2 regions of the Vallitalea okinawensis genome follow, and region 2 is predicted to be linked to the other one. Evidence: a T-box and tRNA genes for the amino acid it is inferred to sense, from the RefSeq annotation. Region 2 holds a T-box; the other holds one or more tRNA genes.

Region 1 (8,073 bases), 360 kb from region 2:
CAATCAGAGCAGTTTTTCCTCTGTGTATTACTATCGATTGATTCTTATGATGAATTCATTGCAAAACATAGTTATAAAGAACAATTTTACTTCAAACAATTATTTCTACGACAGATTGAAACACTCTTTAACGAAGTATTTCTGAGTAAAGGTGCTATGCTAGAGCAAGATAAAATTGTGTTTTTAGTAAATGGTGATGCTACTCAACTAGAGGGTGTCTATATGGATAATATACTAAAAGCTGCTCAAAGTATGATATCAGAGCAGTTTAACCGTACTATTTCTTTTGGTGTCAGCCCCCTTATCAATGGTATACCTGATTTAAGAGATGGCTATCTAAATGCCTTATCCACATTGGATTATCGTATTTCATATGGTAAAGAAAGTATTATTTATAGCCACTTACTCAATCCAGCTATTCACCCCGAAAACTCTTATGAAGAGCTTTTCGTTAGGGTAATCAACCAACTTGAGCTCAATCATTTAGAAGAAATAGAATCCTGCCTTGACCAATTATTTGCTTCTATTAAAGAGAAAGGCGATGTAACAAATGATTACGTTATGACAATACTTTCTCCATTAATTACACGGACTTATAATTACTTATCGATACACCTTTTAAGGTTTTCAAGGGTTTTAGGTGATGATCATTCATCCATGTACAAGTTAGTCTCTGAACAGGAAAGTTTGATAGCGTTAAAAAAGGTATTGATGGATCTCTATTTAAAGATCATCTTGATTCAAGAAGACCAAGGTAAGAATTTAAGTATTATTGATCGTTCACTTCAATACATCAAAGATAATTATAATGATCATAATCTTGATTTGACAGTTTTATCCACAGAGATGAACATTAGTTATTCATATTTAAGAAAGCAAATCAAAGAGCAAACCGGATTGACTTATATCGAGTACTTAAACAAATATCGTATAAAAAAAGCTAAAGAACTACTCCAACAAAGGACCCATACCATCAAAGAGATTTCTTTTTTAGTAGGTTACAACAATGATCAAAGTTTTAATCGCTATTTCAAAAAATACGAAGGAATGACACCAGGAGAATATCGTCGAAAATTATAAGTAAAAGCCCCCAGTGCTCCTTGATGGAATACTGGGGGCTATATAACATGTATTAATCAATATAACCTCTTAACGCCAATTCTTCTTGCATAGCCTGAACTGCTTCTTCACTACTGATGCTACCAAGAATAGCTTTGACAGCGTATTTAGTAACAATCTCTTCTGCTGCTTTACTGGTTGATCGAATAACCTCATTTTTTCCATAGCTTAAGATAATCTCTTTACTTTGCAGATAATTTTTTGGTGCATCAATAGGTAATGTCCATTTTTGTGATTTAGGTTGAACGATCCCATGATCCATGGCATGACTTCTTCCAATATCAGTAAGAATATATTGTCCATCCTTTTTTTCGTAATCATACCCCTCTATACCTAATGTACAGACTATCGTCCCTTCATAAGTATGCAGAAATTCCAAAAACTTAAATGCACTTTCCTTCTCTTCACTGTATGTAGGAATAACCCAAAGACCATCTTGTCCTTTTGTTAGGCTGGCTTCTCCATTTTGCCCAACTGGCGGTTGGATACCACGAATTTCAAAAGGAGTATCTGGATTTGTTGATATAGCTTTTTGATTAAATATACCAGTCCAATTATCCCAATAGACAAACAAGCCCACCCGTCCAGTTAATACCGCTTCTCTACAATTAGAACTACTATTAGTAGCAAAATTGGGATCATAAATACCTTCTTTATACAGCTTGGCTAACCATTCATATACCGGAATAGCCTCTTGGGTTGCATAGGGTATATACCAATCACCATCTTCTTCTTTTGCATAGCCATCTACCAATCCAGCAGAACCCATAAATGGTTGAATATCATAGATATTCTTAGATGTGATGCCGTAGGTATCATCTATACCATTGCCATCTGGATCATCATATGTGAAAGCCTTTAACACTTGATAGTATTCTTCCATATTTTGTGGAGCTTCTAATCCTAAATTCTCCAACCAATCCCAACGGATCAGTGGTAATCGCCCACCTTCATATTTGTTAAAGACGGCATATATTTCACCATCATCAGCTCGTATTCGATTCCATTCCTCTAATGGTATAAGAGAGAAATCACCTAATACAGATGAGTTCATTATTTGCTCAGTTAATGGCATAAACAAATGAAGCTGATACAGAGATTCAAATATATCCGTGTTCATATAAATGAGATCTACATTTTCACCTGCTGCAACTGTAGTTGTTACTTTAGCATTATAACTGGATCCTGAAATTTTACGTATGTTAATGGCTATACCAGAAAGCCTCTCAACTTCTTGCTCCCACAATTCATTTTCTTCAAAATCTTTTCCTCCTGTTACAGCAGTTAATATCTCTACAGGTCTTTTTTGGCTATTAATCTCCTCTTCTCCTTCTATTAGAGGATTTTTTGATTCATTATTATTGAGAGGTTTCTCATTGCATCCAGTCAATATAATCAATAATAAGCCAATTCCAAGTAACAAGAATCTTTTCCTCACACCCAATCCCTCTCCCTCTCTCAAGTTACTTTTTATTATAACCGTTATAAGGATGAGCTGTAAACCATGAGAATTGCCATTTGGCTACAGGATTGACCTTATTTACTGAAAACCAGCTGTTCACAGGTATTTATAAGGATATGTGCTTCTTTTAAAACCTTATAATCGTCTTCATTTGATGGTATATATATTCGATATCCTAGTCCTAATTCTTTTGCTAGTAATAACTCATCGTAGTCCATGGTTAATATTGCTATTTGGTCTATTTTAAGATGCCACTTCTTTAAAATGCTTTCCATTAAACTTCTTATTCCAACCTTTTCATTCAATAGTTCAACATAAAAATCCAATTCTTTTAATGACGCGATTAAACTTATTATATCTCCCTTTACTTTAGGATGTATGAGAATTACCTCAATATCATGCATTCTTAGTATCTGTGTATTGTTATTTTTATTCCTCTTATTACTCATTCCCATTACCTCCTGCAAAGTAAATTGGATTACTTAATAAAATGGTTACCCATCCTTCACAATCAAACCCATCTTCATTAAACTCTAATAAGCGTTTGACTTCAATCCTAACAAACTTTTCATTCTGGATAATGACTTTTTTACAATATGCTCTATCTTCTAATAGAATAATTTCTTCATTTTCATTGGTTATGACATGAAGTACATCTCCTATATTAAGATTCATTAATTCTATATGTACTTCTCTATCTAAAGTAGTATCTCCCAAAACATTATGTTCAGTATAAAGATTTAATTTGGGACACTGATTATTAAGGGTTATGTAAACCTTGCCATTTTTCATAGCTTCTACTAAGCTTTCTGTCGTTAGTTGTTGGGTATAGAGATGAGTCGTTGGTATGCCATGCCCCCGAAAAATGCCCGGTCCATGACAATCACTGCCACCAACTACAGGTATTTTCTTACCTTGTAACAATTGTTGATGCCACCATTGTACAGCTTTTTCATTTACAGGTCGCCACATACCATTCCAAATTTCTATCCAATCCACAGGTTGTTCAAAATCCTTTAACCATGGTGAGTCATTACAAAAGGGATGATTAATCCCTATGCCACACCCTTTTTCCTTTGCTTCTTTTAAATGCCACTCATAACATTCCCATTGAGGGTCCCAAGTGAAATCTTCTATAGGGGTTGCTACTCCTAACATGCCAACGTGCCCAGCCTCAAGTCCATATTCAACTCCTGGTGCAACGAGAATCTCTTGATCACATGGTAAGGATTGGTTAGCACTGGCAATATTATGGTCCGTGATAAAGATAAATTCTAATCCAACCTCTTTAGCACTTTGTATGGTTTCTGGTATGGATAAACGTCCATCACTATGTACCGTGTGCATATGGGTATCCCCTGCAACAAAACGATAGTGTTTTAAAGTAATAACAACCTTGGCAACAACCCGTACCCTTTGTATTTCATTTTTAGTTCGTGGAAAGACAACAAGTTGCCATTTTCCTTCTTCAATCTCTCCAGGTAAAGTACCTGGAGTACCAAACTCCTCTGTAAGCATTAAATACTTTCTATGAGTACAATTCCAGGCTCTTAACTTCTCCTTATGTTTAAGTCCAACTCCAACTAAGTCTGGACGCCCATGGTTTGGTTTAGGAGGTTGTTCAACTTCAATAAAGACTTCAATACGTTCTGCACCTTTAGGAACTTCAAAGTCATATGTAAACGTAGTATTCACATCTTCTTTATAATAATAATTATCAAATAAAATTTGCATAACACGACTCCTTTCCTGCCATATCCAACCGATGAATATGTAACGCGATATAATGAATAAACTTATATCCTAATATAAGATCTTTCAATGACTTTATAACATGGATTGAGTCCTGCCGTAAATTATCACTTTCTTATAGAGTCATCATATATAGTTAAAAATATACTAATTGCAGTTGTTTTCTAAGCCTTGCTCTACTATAAAAAATCCTCTATAATCAACTTAAAAGATAATCAAACGCAAGGAGTTGTTATGAATGGCTATCGTTGAAATAAGCATTGTACCTCTTGGTACAGCTAGTACATCTCTGAGTTCATATGTTGCTAAATGCCATGAACGATTAAAGAATTCTAATCTTAACTATCAACTAACACCAATGGGTACAATTATTGAAGGCGATCTTGTAGAAATCATGAGTTGCATTAATGATATGCATGAAGTTCCTTTTGCAGCAGGCGCTTCAAGAGTTATGACCAATATTAAAATTGATGATAGACGTGATCAACATGCTACTATGGAACAAAAGGTTCAATCCGTTAATAGTAAACTATAAGGGATAGGTATTCTTAATGTAATAACAACGTATATAATAAAAGAAAATGTTCAGCTCAAAAAATCCACATGAATTATTCATGTGGATTTTAAATAGCGGAGGACGGAATTGAACCGCCGACACTACGGGTATGAACCGTATGCTCTAGCCATCTGAGCTACTCCGCCATATTAACTTTTATTCAAGCTATTAGAATTATTAAATGGGCGCAACAGGGCTCGAACCTGTGACCCCCTGCTTGTAAGGCAGGTGCTCTCCCAGCTGAGCTATGCGCCCAAGATGACTTTTTGCCTTTAGCAAAACTTATTTTGCTTGCTTTGTAATTATCTACACAGCTTAGAAAAATTAGTTGCGCTTAAGGATCAATGTCATTGTAGACTTTTTAAAGTCTATAACAGGGGCAGTAGGACTTGAACCCACGACATCCGGTTTTGGAGACCGACGTTCTACCAACTGAACTATACCCCTATGTTTGTTTGCTTTTTTTAAGAATGCTTATTCATTTTACCTAATTTTTTCGGTGTTGTCAACATTTTTTAAATTTTTTTGGGAGCTTTTGCATGAAAAGCTCCCTTTAATAGTCATTTAATATTCCTTTATGCTTTACTCTCTACTTTCTGAGCACCTTTTTTTCTTTTCCCTTTATTTCCTTTAAAGAAGAATAGTACAAAGGAAGCTATAGCAATGAAGATAAAAAATGCACTGATCGGTCTTGTAACAAAGATAGAATAACTACCATCAGACATGACCAAAGCACGGCGGAAATTCATTTCGGCTAACGGTCCTAAAACAATTCCAAGTAAAATAGGAACCAGCTGAAAATTCATTCGACGTAAGAAATATGCCAGTATACCAAAACCAATGATAATGAATACATCATAAATGGCATTGTTAGTCGAATATGCTCCTGCTATACAAAAGACAATAACCATGGTTGCTAACAGTTCATATGGTATCTTCGTAATCTTTGCATAGAAGCGGATAAAGTACTTACCCATGATGTACATGAATACATTAACTACAATTAATCCAAGCATAATAGCATACATAATATTACCTTGCTCAACAAATAAAGTTGGACCAGGTACCATTCCATGAACCATTAATGCACCAAGTAAAATAGCAGTTGCACCATCTCCAGGTACACCTAATGTTAATAAAGGTATCATTGTAGCACCTGTTGCACCGTTATTGGCAGCTTCCGTAACAGCCACCCCTTCAATCTCACCTTTACCAAATGTCTCTGGATGTTTTGAATGGCGTTTCACTTGATCGTAACTGACAAAGGCTGCTAGGCCACCACCAGTACCAGGTGTAGCACCAATAATTGAACCTATTAATGAACCAATGGAAATAGGCTTAATGCAACGTTTGAATTCTTCTTTGGTGATTTTTTGTTTATCAATACTGAAACTTTTCAGACTAGCTGCATCAGTCTTTGGGTTATACTGAGACTTCATCATAATCTCAGATATTGCAAAGAGACCAATTAAAGCAATAATTAAAGGTATCCCCTTAAATAGATTATAATTATCAAAGGTAAAACGCATGGTTCCACTTAATTTGTCCATTCCGATGCTACTTACAAATATACCAAGGCAGGCACCTATAAGCCCCTTAAAAATATTATCATTAGAAACACCTGCAATAATGGATAAACCAAATACAGCTAAAGCTAAATACTCAGGTGGTCCAAAAAGTAATGTTACTTTTGCAATCTGTGGCGCTGCAAAAAGTAAAAGAAGTGCACTAAATATACCACCAATAGTTGATGCTATAATTGCCATTGACAATGCTTTATAAGCTTGACCTTTTTGAGTCATGGGGTAACCATCGAACAAAGTTGCTGCATTAGCCGATGTTCCGGGTGTATTTATTAGAATCGCTGTTATGGAACCGCCGTATGTACCACCACAATATATAGCTAATAGCATTAACATAGCCGGAATAGGATCTAAGCCATATGTCAATGGAATACACAAAATAATTCCTAAATCTGAAGTAAGACCAGGTATTGATCCTACGATAATACCCAACATCAAACCTACGGGGATAATAATAAAGGTTCCCCAAGTCATTAGTTCTTGTAATCCTCCTAAGAAATTCTCCATATTAATCCCCCCTTATGGTAAATTTACAGATAAAACGATCTTAAAAATAAAGTAAACTAAAGCCACTGTTGACATAGATATAGCATAATAATACCACTTTCTTGCGCCATAAAAAACTAAAATTGCTACTACTAAGAGTAAGGAAGATATTATAAATCCGATTGTACTAATTAAAAAACAAAAGACGATTAATATAGCAGCAAATAAAATGGACTTCATTTCCTTTTTGAATTTTTCAGATTGAAAGAATGCCTTATCAATGTAAACACTTTTCTTTGGCGTCATAAAAAGACCTTGTAATAATAAAACAAGTGAAAAAATGAACATACCGCCAATGACGATACGGGGTATTGTCTGCGCCGTTACAGCTGTCGTTTCCATGGTCTGTATCTGAGAAGGTATCAGCAACCAAATGACAGCTGCAAGTATGGCAAAGAGTCCACCAGAAATGATGTCTGAATTATATTTAATCTTCATGTCCCTGCCTCCTTTTAAAGAAAGGGGTAGTCCCCACTACCCCTCAACTTTCTGATAAATGTTACTCTTTTACTTGATTAATTCAACATACTCATTCATATCTTCTGTTTGTTTAGCAACGATCTCTAACAATTCATCTGCACCTGCTTCGAATGGAGGTAAGTCTAACTCTTTCATGAATTCTTGGAATTCAGGGTCTGCATAAACATCTTTGATGAATTGAGTAAGTACTTCTTGCTTCTCAGTATCTACTGAGCTACGTACTGCAAAGTAATCTAGACCAGTAAAGTCCATGTCGATACCTTGCTCTCTAAAAGATAATTGAGGCTCAAGACCGTCTACTTCAATTGTCTCTGGTACAAACGTTCCTAAAGAAACTAATTGACCTGACTTTACATATTCAGCATATACTGGAGGTGATCCGATACTTACATCAACATGACCGCCAACTAAAGCATTTATAGCATCTAGTCCACCATCAAATGGTACTGCTTCTGCATTCACACCTAATTTCTCAAATAAAACTGCTAAAACTGTATAGCCATCATTACCTGGTCCACCAGTTGTTGCATACTTGATTGTATTACCAGCATCTGAATATGCCTTAATATCTTCTA
Region 2 (8,073 bases):
TTCAAAAAAGACCTATGGATCGTATCGTTAAACCTTTAAGACTAATGGGAGCTCAATTGGACGGAAAAGAAGATGGTAAGTTTGCTCCTATACATATAAAAGGACAATCTCTAAAAAGTATCACTTATAAAAGTCCTGTTGCCAGTGCTCAAGTAAAGTCATCAATCTTGTTAGCTGGATTATATGCCAATGGAGAAACGACTGTTATAGAACCTAATAAATCAAGAGATCATACGGAAAGGATGCTAGCTTATTTTGGTCATCCTTTAGAAATTGACGGTAAGAAAGTAACGACTACAACGTGCAATGAGCTTTATAGTAGAGAAGTCATTGTCCCAGGCGATATCTCATCTGCTGCATACTTTCTTGTTGCTGGGTCAATTACTCCAAATTCTGAAATTCTTATTAAAAATGTTGGTATCAACCCAACTCGAACAGGTATCTTGGATGTATTAAAGGCTATGGGTGCTGATATCAATTATTTGAATCAACGAAGTGTTAGCGGAGAGCCTGTTGCTGATCTACAAGTAAAAAGCTCCACACTGAAATCAACTATTATTGGTGGTGAGGTTATTCCTCGACTTATCGATGAAATACCTGTTATTGCAGTAGCTGCTTGCTTTGCGGAAGGTAAGACCATTATAAAAGATGCTGCCGAACTAAAAGTAAAGGAATCCAATCGTATTGCTACAGTTGTCAGTGAGCTATCGAAGATGGGAGCTGAAGTTATAGAGACAGAAGACGGTATGGTTATTACAGGTACAGGTTACCTTAACGGGGCTAAAGTTGAAAGTTTTCATGACCATCGAATAGCTATGTCTTTAGCTGTAGCTGGACTCTTAGCTGAAGGTGAGACATGGATCAATAACAGTGATAGCGTGCGTATTTCATACCCACAATTTTATGATGACTTAAAAAAACTAACTTTTTAGAAGCAATGAAGCTTATTTCAGAGATGGAATAAGCTTTTTTAGTATTAGAATTATAGGATATAATTGACAAATTGAAGAGTTCATGTTAGACTTCTAATAGTTAGAACTACAACTAAATAGTTAGAGAGGTGACTATATCTATGTCTCAGGATAAGGGTAATCAAATTCATAAAGTTTTTGATCAGTATATGCCTTACTACTTCAGATACATTAATCCAATAATACATAAAGAGAAAAATGAGATACATTCTTTAAATGAGAATCAGATAAAGGCTTTATTAGCTATCAATCACTTTAGAAAAGCTACGCCTACATTATTGAGTCATGCTTTAAACATTCAAAAGGGTAGCTTAACAACTATTATTAAAGCCCTTATAAAAATGGACTTAATCATTAAAGAATACGATGTTAAAGATGAAAGAACTTATTACCTCCAACTCACCCCGTCTGGTCAAGAATTTGTCAAATATAAAGAAAAGAAAATCATAGTTGAATTCAATAATCTTTTTGAATCAATGGATGAAGAAAGCCTAAAAAAAGTAGTTGATGGCTTCAATGCATTAGTACAACATTTTATAAGTTTGGAGTGATGATATGAGAAATAAAGAATACGATGCTTTTGGTCCATGGATTCTAGAAATCAACAAAGAACATGCCCTTCCACCACTTTTCGTTGACAATTTTACAGAAAACAACAATTACTTAATGTGTATAAAAATCCCTAGAGATATTGAACGGCGAAATGCACAACCTGGAATGAATCTATACGATTATGTTATAGCACTTTATGAGGACTATCTTTATATCCTTAAGCGAGTCGACGATCATGTCATAACTCAAACTGTTCCATATAGTGAGATAGAAGGTATTAAGGACTATCGTAACTTACTTGTAGGTGAGCTGACATTACTCTTAAGGCATGGCTCTGTCTCTTTTCGATATAATACCGTATCCAGTGATATTATCGATCATATAACTTCAATTGTACGTAAACGATATGTTACAGAGGAAAGATCTCTAGATACAACTTGTCCAACAAATGAAGAGTATATTAAAGGAAAGACAGAAAAGTACTATCAACATTTGGTTAGACTTCTTAAGAAACAAGATGAGCTCATTCATTTCATAGGCTTACAATCCCCTTCTAAATTGGAACATAGACAACTCTATAAACGATTATCTTTTAAGTGGATCAATAGTCAGCTGCAAAGCAGCGTTTATCTCTCTAATAAGAAAGAAGTTATCGTTCTTCAACGAGGAAAGCCCTTTAAATTTTTTAGAGAAGCTGACTACAGTTATAGCCTAACATACATCCCCTACAAACACATAACATTAGTTCACCGAGCAGATAATGATTTCTCGTCAGAGTTAGAGAACATAATAATCAACACTAAAAAACATAAGTTTAATTACTTCTTTAAGAAAGATAATCATTATAAAGATGATGTATATAGACATTTACGAAGTGCTTAAAGAGAAAAACTCCCATAGGGGAGTTTTTCTATCTTACTAATTCTGGTAAACCAACTTTCTTCTTAACTTTTCTTAACGTCTTCTGAGCTAAATAATTAGCAGTTTCACCGTTTTTCTTTATAATTTGATCAATATAATCTTTGTTCTTCTGAAGCTCCTTATAACGTTCTTGTAAAGGTCTTAATCCTTCAGCAACAACATCACCTACTTCTTTCTTAAAGTCACCATAACCTTTACCTTCAAAGTGAGATTGAACTTCATCCATTGTCATACCAGTAAAGCATGAGTAGATTTCAATAAGATTGCTAATACCCGCTTTGTTCCCACGGTCAAAACGTATTTCAGCATCTGAATCCGTAACTGCTCTTTTAATCTTATTTCGAATAACATTTGGTTCATCGAGTAGTAAGATATAAGCATTCGGATTTTCGTCGGACTTTGACATTTTTTTAGTAGGTTCTTGTAAGCTCATTACTCTAGCAGCAACTTTAGCGATATAAGGATCAGGAACTGTGAATACATCACCATTAGCATTATTAAATCGACTTGCGATATCTCTTGCAAGCTCTAAATGTTGTTTTTGATCATGTCCTACAGGCACTAAATCTGTATTGAATAAAAGGATATCTGCTGCCATTAGAACAGGGTATGTGAAGAGACCAGCATTGATATTACTCTCATGCTTAGCTGATTTTTCTTTGAACTGAGTCATTCGGTTAAGTTCACCTAAGTGAGTGTAACAATTCAATATCCATGCTAATTCTGCATGACCTGATACATGAGATTGATAATAAACAATGTTCTCTTCAGGGTCAATTCCAGCAGCAATGTATTGCATGAGTAGATTTCTTGCATTTTTTCTTAAATCAGCAGGCTTCTGTCTTACAGTAAGAGAATGCAGATCCACTACACTAAATAAACAGTTGTATTCTTCCTGGAGTAGTAACCAGTTTTTTAGAGCTCCTAAATAATTACCTAATGTTAGTTGTCCAGTTGGTTGCATACCACTGTATAAAATTTTTTTATCTGACATCATCATCACCTCTCTATTATTCTTTCAAAAAATCGGGATAATTAATACACTAAAAAACTCCGTCCCATATAGGACGAAGTTATAATTCGCTAATGCCACCTAATGTGCGTGTTGAGGTACTAACATACCCTATCCCTGTAACGTAGGAACCACGTCATAAGCTACTTAACACAAAATTTTAGTATTCTTTTCACTTATGCTCCTCATGAACCCATTCAGAATCACTGTATCGTATCGATCTTCCACCAACATCGACTCGCTGTAACGTCATGATGAATCTTACTCTTCTCAATCAACGGATTTATTGTATTTGAGTCAATTATATACCATGTTTTGTCTTTCGTCAAGAAACATCCCTAGACCTTTAGTAGTATTCCTAGAGTCAAATCAAACATCTTATATATATCCTATGCAAATTCAAATAAGCGTGTTTATCATTGTGGCTGAGAACTTTGTAGATTAATTAATTTCTGATATTGACTAACTGCTAGAAGATAGTATATGACATATACTATCAGAAACAGTATGATTCCAATTAATAAAGGTACGAGTAAACTAATACCCATGAGCTCCTGTAGTACTCGAATTGCAAAATAAGTATGCAATAAACCTAGAAAAAATGGACAAAAGAAATATAAGCCTACTTGAACATAGATAATTTTCTTTAAGTCTTTATCAGACATCCCTAATTGCATCAACGTTTTTAACGCAATTTGATCCGAAAAAGCATCAGTCAGTACTTTAAAATAAAGGATGCTTCCAGTTGCTAAGAGAAATACTAATGCTAAAAAGGCTCCTACAAAGAAAATCACGCCCATTAAATCATACTTAATACTTTCATTGACGACGAATAATTTAGATGCAAAGCATATTTTTTCTGCTGGTACAGGTAAATTAAAGAATAGCTGCTTTAATCCTTCATAATTAATCTTCGTTTCATCATCAGTTAAATAGCCATAAAACATCTTTTGATCATGTTCCTTTGCCAAATCTTCATATCTTTCATCAGATATAACAATGGATGAATATGGCATGAACTGACCAAATAAAGTTGACTTCATCTGCTTGATAATATGAACATCGTTGATGGCAGCCTCAGTATAATTTTTTCCATTTAAGCTTAATATAACTTCAGGATGCATAATAACGAAAGCTTCATCCTCATTCATCTTACTTAAGAAAAAATCATCGATACTTCTTTTACCTATAACCTCATCTTGAATCATTAAGTAATCCGATAGTTTGACAACAGACATATTGACATCATTAGAAAACTCCATTTCCACATCCAGTAAGATATAAGGAATTTCTTTCTTTACAGCTGGTAATACTCCTAGTTCATCTAACTCTTCATCAATGTACTGAACGATTGACTCATCATTGGTTGTATAAGTCAATGTAAAAGGGTATTGATATTTTTCTTCTTGCATGACTGCATATTTTTGAGACGCAACGGTAGTAAAACAAGTAATTGTAGCTGCAACTAATATGGTAATTACAGCGTATATACGATAATTTTGTCTAATGCGGTATTTCATCTGAGCAATGATAAAACCATTACTACGCCGGTAATAGAACTTGGGAATTTGACATAATAACTGTAACATAAACGTAATGGACGCTTTAAAAAATAGAAAAGTACCTAGACTAACAACAAGAATTGTAGTAAGAGCATAGGTGTGAAAATTAGACTTTAATGCTACGCTACTGAGATAATAACCAAATGAGATTAAACAGATACCTAAAATACCTGTTATAACTTTTTTAGACGGTACAAGTTCTTCTTTCTCTTTCCCTTTAATTAAATTAATTAGAGATGTTCGTCTAATAATAATGAAGTCTTTACATGCCATTAGGATGCTCAATACCAAAAATGTTATTGCTGTTTCTAGGACACCTTTATAAGAAATAAAAAAATCAATGGTCACATCCAATAAACTGACTCTAGCTAGTATCATCATAAATAATTTGCCTAGAACAATACCGATCAACTCACCCATAATAATTGCAAAAGAACTTAAAAATAAGCTTTCACACACGTATATTTTTGCTACATCACTTTGGCTTATGCCCATCAATGTAAAAAGACCTATCTCTTTTTTTCTCTGATTAAGAAAATAACTTCCAGAGTACCATATAAAAAAAATAACAAATATAAAGATGACAGTTGCTGTTACATCTCCAGAGGCTGCAAATTCAACACGTATATCTTGTGCTGCTAAAATTTCTGGATTATGTTTAAGGGCTATAAAGTTATAGTAGATCGCTACAATAGCCGATAAGGTAAAAAAATGTATCCTGTATAATCCCATATTATTATTAAAATTCTTATAGGAAAGTCTCATCCACTTCATGAATTGCACCTCCCATAGAAGCTAATAGGTCCAAAATACGATTGTAGAATTCTTGGCGTTGATTTCCTTTGTTAAGTTTTGTATGAATTTTACCATCTTTAATAAAAATAATCTGTTTACAAAAGCTGGCTGTATAGGGATCATGGGTCACCATTAAAATAGTCGCTCCAAGCTCTCTATTGAGTTTTTCTAGATACTTCAAGAATATGGTTGCAGATTTTGAATCCAATGCTCCCGTCGGTTCATCGGCAAGTATCACTGATGGATTACTTATCATCGCTCTTGCTGCAGCAGCTCTTTGCTTTTGACCACCAGATAATTGATAGGGATACTTTTCTAAGTGATCCTTTATACCTAAAAACTGACAAAGACCTTCTACCCGCTTAATTATTTCTTTAGCAGGAACATCTTGTAGCGATAGTGGTAATGCAATATTGTCTTTAATGGTCATGTTATGCAATAAGTTAAAGTCCTGAAACAAGAAACCAATGTGATCTCTTCTAAAGCTGGCTAGAGCTTTATTATTCAAACAACTAATATCTTCACCTTTGAAAACCACTTTCCCTGATGTAGGCTGGTCAATAGATGCAACTAAATTGAGTAATGTAGTTTTTCCTGCTCCAGAGGGTCCCATAATACCAATAAATTCACCTTTATTCACTGTTAGATCAACACTGTCTAAGGCTATCGTTTTAAGACTCTTATTATGATATATTTTTGTTAATTTCTTACTCTCTATGATGGGTTTCATCATCAAGCCTCCTCCCATATTAACTATTCTTTCATTTATTATAGTGGAGACTAAGACTGTGTTCCATCGCTTTACGTGACATCTACAGTTCTAAAGTGACATTTTTGTAACATGCAAATCCACTAACTGGCTAAACTCTATTGTGATACAGGTGCCCTTGTGAACCTCAGACTCAATACTTACTTCATGGCCCAGTTGATTAGCAATCTTATGGACCAAATATAGTCCCATACCTGTGGAGCGATTACCTTTGCGTCCATTTTCACCAGTAAAGCCTTTATCCCATACCCGCTCAATATCTTGTATAGGAATACCTAACCCATTGTCTCTTATGGATAAATAAATCTTTTCTTCATTTTTGAATGAATTAATTTCAATCCAACCATTTTCTTTTCCATATTTACAGGCATTATTGAATAACTGTTCACATATATACGTCAGCCATTTTGTATCTGTTAATACTTCATGGTTCAAATCCCCCAGCCTTATTTCCATGTTACTATGTATAAAGAGGTTCATATTTGATTTTATAACTTCTTTAATTAATGTATCAAGATGCACCTCTTGATAGGATAAGTCTTCACTTAAACTATTGGCTCTACTGATATGAAGAACTTGTCCCACTAAATACCTTAAGCGATCAATTTCTATCCTAAGTTCTTTTGCCTTATCAGTACTAAAGTTTTCTACTTCACAAGCTATAAGCTCTAATACTGTAATGGGCATTTTGATCTCGTGTGTCCATTTCGTTATGTAATCATTGATTTCATCCATTTTATCTTTGATTTCTAATACTTTTAAATCACTTTTAGCTACATGATATCTATGTATTTTTCTAATCAAATCTTCTTCTACGGATTGTCCCAGTATAGGTACGTTATTATGCACGTCATTTTCTTGGAGTTGATGATGTAGCTGGTCATAGCTATTTTTCCACCGTCTAAACAGTATCGTTTCTCTCATCAAGATGGTAAACATAATAACCAGGTTAAGGTACATAATGTCTTTCAAGCTTTGACTTAGTGGTACACTCGTAGCTAAAACACTATCCATTAAACTGAGTATTAGACCATCAAATAGTAGACGATACAAATGTTGCTTAATAAATTTCATTATACTCATTGCATCATATACCCCTCTCCTTTTTTGGTTTTAATACAGTCTTTTAAGCCAAGTTCCTCAAGTTTCTTTCGCAAGCGATTGATATTAACAGTCAAAGTATTGTCGTTAACAAATTGATCATCATCCCACAAAGCTCTCATTATTTTATCTCTACTAACAATCTTATCTTTATTTAAAAGCATGGTATGTAATATACGGCTCTCATTTTTAGTTAATTCAAGTTTGATATCATTCATCTTTAATGTATGGTCGCCTAAGTTAAACACGGCGTTACCAATGCTCATTGTCTGCATTTGCTGATCTGTATAGGCATACGTTCTTCTCAGAATTGCAGCTATTTTAGCACTTAGCACTTCTACAGAGAAGGGTTTTGTGATGTAATCATCCCCACCTGAATTCATAGCCATT

The links. The T-box of region 2 lies ahead of trpS (tryptophan--tRNA ligase). A T-box ahead of a tRNA ligase gene usually reads a tRNA of that ligase, here a tRNA-Trp.
Region 1: it has a tRNA-Trp gene. The T-box ahead of trpS (tryptophan--tRNA ligase) is inferred to sense a tRNA for this amino acid. The anticodon was not compared.

What each region holds. Positions count from the first base shown of each region.
Region 1 is NZ_PQDH01000001.1:664,308-672,380, forward strand. Features, by position in the region: gene C1Y58_RS03075 (AraC family transcriptional regulator) at 1-1,080, shown strand, start outside; gene C1Y58_RS03080 (extracellular solute-binding protein) at 1,133-2,557, opposite strand; gene C1Y58_RS03085 (hypothetical protein) at 2,656-3,030, opposite strand; gene C1Y58_RS03090 (CehA/McbA family metallohydrolase) at 3,023-4,315, opposite strand; gene C1Y58_RS03095 (MTH1187 family thiamine-binding protein) at 4,572-4,868, shown strand; tRNA gene C1Y58_RS03100 (tRNA-Met) at 4,962-5,035, opposite strand; tRNA gene C1Y58_RS03105 (tRNA-Val) at 5,072-5,144, opposite strand; tRNA gene C1Y58_RS03110 (tRNA-Trp) at 5,264-5,336, opposite strand; gene C1Y58_RS03115 (tripartite tricarboxylate transporter permease) at 5,465-6,979, opposite strand; gene C1Y58_RS03120 (tripartite tricarboxylate transporter TctB family protein) at 6,992-7,456, opposite strand; gene C1Y58_RS03125 (tripartite tricarboxylate transporter substrate binding protein) at 7,526-8,073, opposite strand, start outside.
Region 2 is NZ_PQDH01000001.1:300,235-308,307, forward strand. Features, by position in the region: gene aroA (3-phosphoshikimate 1-carboxyvinyltransferase) at 1-932, shown strand, start outside; gene C1Y58_RS01585 (MarR family winged helix-turn-helix transcriptional regulator) at 1,073-1,522, shown strand; gene C1Y58_RS01590 (hypothetical protein) at 1,527-2,405, shown strand; gene trpS (tryptophan--tRNA ligase) at 2,434-3,441, opposite strand; T-box leader at 3,505-3,743, opposite strand; gene C1Y58_RS01600 (FtsX-like permease family protein) at 3,873-5,792, opposite strand; gene C1Y58_RS01605 (ABC transporter ATP-binding protein) at 5,767-6,546, opposite strand; gene C1Y58_RS01610 (sensor histidine kinase) at 6,634-7,665, opposite strand; gene C1Y58_RS01615 (response regulator transcription factor) at 7,662-8,073, opposite strand, start outside.